Regions from separate parts of the Serratia sp. 121840015-1 genome, predicted to be linked through region 2. Evidence: predicted binding sites of a transcription regulator. Region 2 holds the regulator's gene; the other holds the start of a gene.
What was found. Region 2 encodes ArgR, which controls arginine synthesis, uptake and breakdown. Its sites were predicted from a motif close to ANTGAATAAAAATACANT; they were not measured.
Positions count from the first base shown of each region.

Region 1 (2,204 bases), on a different contig from region 2:
CGCTCTTGCTGACGCCGCCAATTTGGTCCGACGCGTTCTGCGTCTGCGCCAGGAACTTGGCCGCCGAGCTGGTGGCGCCCTTGGTGGACAACGCGAACACCGATGAACCGCGCGCCGCGCGGCTGGTAAAGGCGTCGGCGTGAATCGAAACGAACAGATCCGCGCGCTGCTTGCGCGCCTTGGCGACGCGCACCTTGAGCGGGATAAACACGTCTTCGTTGCGCGTCATGAACACCTTCATGTTCGGCTCGCGCTTGATCATGGCTCTCAGCTTGCGGGCAATCTGCAATACGATGTCTTTCTCGCGCGTCTTGTACTTGCCGATAGCGCCGGGATCTTCGCCGCCGTGGCCAGGATCCAGCATGATGACGATCGGCCGATCGCGCCCCGCCTTGCCGGCCTGCGGCGCTTCCGGCGGCAACGTGCGCTCCAGATCGCCCTTGTTGTAATCTTCCAGTAACGCCAGTAGCGGATCATACTCCTCACCGCCGCTGCCGGCCTTGGTCGGGTAGAGATCCATGACCAGACGGTTGCGATACTCCGGCACCGGCGCCAGCGTGAAAATATGCGGGCTGACGCTCTGCTTGAGCTCCAGCACCAGCCGCACGGTATTCTGATCGAACTGGCCGACGCGCGCCTGCTTGAGATAAGGGTCGTCGGCACGTACCTGCCCGGCGATGCCTTTCAGCACGCTGTTAAGGTGAACGCCTTCAATGTCCACCACCACGCGATCGGGATTGGTTAGGGCAAACTGCTTGTATTTCAGCTCGACGTTGGATTCCAGCGTGACGCGGGTATAAGTCGAGGATGGCCAGACGCGCACGGCGATCACGTGCGATGACGCGGCGAAGCCCGTGCGACTCACACTCAGCAACCAGCTGGCGGCAACGCCCTGTAATAAACGACGGCGGCCCAGATTGTGATTAGAGTTTGGCATGCGGCTCCGGCAGTAATAGCTGTTTACAACAGATGAAAAAAACACCAATAGAATGGGGATGCCGAAAACTTTAACCAATCATTCCAGCCCTGTCATCAGAAAATCTTTTTATGGTTTTTCAATTTATTAACGATTTAGCCCCCTTAGCGCACTCTTCATGACGATTTCTCGCTTGCCATTGGTGCCATAAAAGAATAAAAATACAAAAATATCGTATAAATATGCAAAAGAGGTTTGGCCGTGAAGGAACGTAGTACAGAGCTGGTGCAAGGATTCCGTCACTCAGTCCCCTATATCAACGCCCACCGCGGCAAAACGTTTGTCATCATGCTCGGCGGGGAAGCCATCGAACACGAGAATTTCTCCAACATCGTCAACGATATCGGGCTGCTGCATAGTCTGGGCATTCGCCTGGTGGTGGTTTACGGCGCACGGCCGCAGATCGACGCCAATCTGGCGCAGCACAACTATGAGCCGATCTACCACAAACACACCCGCGTGACCGACGCCCATACGCTCGAGCTGGTCAAGCAGGCCGCCGGTTTGTTGCAGCTCGATATCACCGCCCGGCTGTCGATGAGCCTCAACAACACGCCGCTGCAAGGTGCGCATATCAACGTGGTCAGCGGCAACTTCATCATCGCGCAGCCGCTGGGCGTCGATGACGGCATCGACTACTGTCACAGCGGCCGCATTCGCCGCATCGATGAAGACGCGATCCACCGCCAGCTCGACAGCAACGCCATCGTGCTGATCGGCCCGGTCGCGGTTTCGGTCACCGGCGAGAGCTTCAACCTGACTTCGGAAGAAGTGGCTACCCAGTTGGCGATCAAGCTGAAAGCGGAAAAAATGATCGGTTTCTGCTCCTCGCAAGGCGTGACCGACGCGGAGGGCAACATCCTTTCCGAGCTGTTCCCCAACGACGCGCAAAAGCGCCTTGAAGAGCTGGAGGAAGGCGGTGATTACCATTCCGGCACCGTGCGCTTCCTGCGCGGGGCGGTGAAAGGCTGCCGCAGCGGCGTGCGCCGCAGCCACCTGATCAGCTACCAGGAGGACGGTGCGCTGGTGCAGGAGTTGTTCTCACGCGACGGCATCGGCACCCAAATCGTGATGGAGAGCGCCGAACAGGTGCGCCGGGCGACGATCAACGACATCGGCGGCATTCTGGAGCTGATTCGGCCGCTCGAACAGCAGGGTATTCTGGTGCGCCGTTCGCGCGAACAGCTGGAGATGGAGATCGACAAGTTCACCATTATCGAACGCGACA
Region 1 is NZ_JBSEYF010000005.1:278,100-280,303, reverse strand. It holds gene amiC (N-acetylmuramoyl-L-alanine amidase AmiC) at 1-937, opposite strand, end outside; gene argA (amino-acid N-acetyltransferase) at 1,178-2,204, shown strand, end outside.
Region 1: argA (amino-acid N-acetyltransferase) is a predicted target of ArgR. The motif match lies at 1,127-1,144, and genes of this name have one in related genera.

Region 2 (2,204 bases):
CAGAGATGTATTGCCCGTTGCCGGGTAATGCCGGTACTTATTTGTAGATTTCAGCGGTCGCGTGGAAGTTGCCGTCATTGCGGGCTTCGATCACGCGGTAAGCGGTTGCCCCTTTGGCGTCAGCTTTGTCGGACAGCGCCTGGCGAATGTCGGAAGGCGCTGCGGCAACGCCGCTCACGGTGATCACACCGGCCGGCTGCAGTTTTGCGGCCTGAGTTGCGTCAACAGATTGTGCTGCGAATGCACCAAATGAAAGCATGGACAGAACGCTCAGGGTTGCAACGGTAGTTTTAATTTTCATCATCTCACCTCATCGTATTCTTTTATCAGTTCCAACGAACTGTGATTCAGTTCACGAAAATGAGTATACAGCTAGTAACGCGAAAAATTAATAGTTAGCTAACAGTTGCTAGTGAAACTTTAACCTCATGATCCTTATTTTTTATAACCATAAGGAATAAAAAACGCTCATAAAACGATCTTTTGATGTTAAATTTATGTAATTTCAATGAGGTAAGTGCTTTTGACCAAAAGTGCGGAAGATCACAGTGGGTACTGCTGGTTACATAGAGATGTCATGGAAATGTGTTGCTGAGGGATAAAAAAGCAGTGTTAAACGCGGTTGAAGGCAGGGAAGGTAACGCGGGGGTTAAAGAAGCGCTAACAAAGTGCGGGCTACAGCCGCACTTTGTTAGCGCCAGGTTTCACAGCTCTTGCTCGAACACGCCCAGAATAGCTTCATGCAGTTTCTGAGCGGTAAAGCCGTTGGAGGGGGTGACGAAAATCGTATCGTCGCCGGCAATTGTGCCGAGGATGCCCTGGGATTTACCCAATGAGTCGAGCAGGCGAGCGATCAGCTGCGCGGCGCCCGGGCTGGTGTGGATCACCACGACGGCGTCGTTATGGTCGACGTCCAGCACCAGATTCTTCAATGGGCTGGTGGTGGTCGGCACGCCGAGTTCGGCAGGAAGGCAATACACCATTTCCATTTTGGCATTGCGCGTACGTACCGCGCCGAACTTGGTCAGCATGCGCGATACTTTGGATTGGTTAATGTTTTCGAAGCCTTCTTCTTGCAGCGCCAAAACGATCTCGCCTTGAGAACTGAATTTTTCTTCTTTCAATAACGCTTTGAACGTCTTGATCAGATCTTCCTGTTTTGCGGGATTACGCATTTTGCACCGTGGAATGTTGATAGTGGAAGTCATGATTATGCATATAGATGAATTTTTATGCAACAAAGGCCGACCCAAAGAAAATAAACATGACCGGGCGGCGAGGAAAGGACGGCATTTTAACAAAATCCGGCAGCGATGAATATGCCCTTTTGACGACGGAAAATCGGCCTGCGGTGGTAAATAAAATGTTATTAAAATGATGTTGTTCTGATGTTGCGTAAGGGTGTAATGTAACGGCCGGTTAACTTGCTCGTGAATAACCTCGCACTATTTTTGATTAATGTGCGCTATGCCCTTCATGCGTAAGCGATTTAATCTAAAATGGGCGCGACAGCGGCCGTTTTATTACACCTGCAGGCAAGAATTGGCTAATTTATTGTTTTTAAAGGTGTAATAACTTAAGGTCCGTAACCAACACATTCACGGCGCTTTATATATTTAAGATAATAAAGGAGTATAGGATGAAAGTTGCAGTTCTCGGTGCTGCTGGCGGTATCGGCCAGGCCCTCGCCCTTCTACTCAAAACCCAGCTTCCTTCAGGTTCTGAACTCTCTCTCTACGACATTGCCCCCGTTACCCCAGGCGTTGCCGTCGACTTAAGCCACATCCCAACCGCAGTTAAAATCAAAGGCTTCAGCGGCGAAGACGCGACCCCGGCTCTGCACGGTGCGGACGTGGTGCTGATTTCCGCCGGCGTGGCCCGTAAGCCTGGCATGGATCGCTCTGACCTGTTCAACGTTAACGCCGGCATCGTGCGTAACCTGATTGAGCAAGTGGCGAAAACCTGCCCGAAAGCCTGCATCGGTATCATCACCAACCCGGTTAACACCACGGTCGCCATCGCGGCGGAAGTGCTGAAAAAAGCCGGCGTTTACGACAAGAACAAACTGTTCGGCGTGACTTCGCTGGATATCATCCGTTCCAACACCTTCGTGGCCGAGCTGAAAGGTAAACAGCCGGAAGAGCTGAACGTGCCGGTCATCGGCGGCCACTCTGGCGTGACCATCCTGCCTCTGCTGTCGCAGA
Region 2 is NZ_JBSEYF010000002.1:118,971-121,174, forward strand. It holds gene yhcN (peroxide/acid stress response protein YhcN) at 38-301, opposite strand; gene argR (transcriptional regulator ArgR) at 705-1,175, opposite strand; gene mdh (malate dehydrogenase) at 1,640-2,204, shown strand, end outside.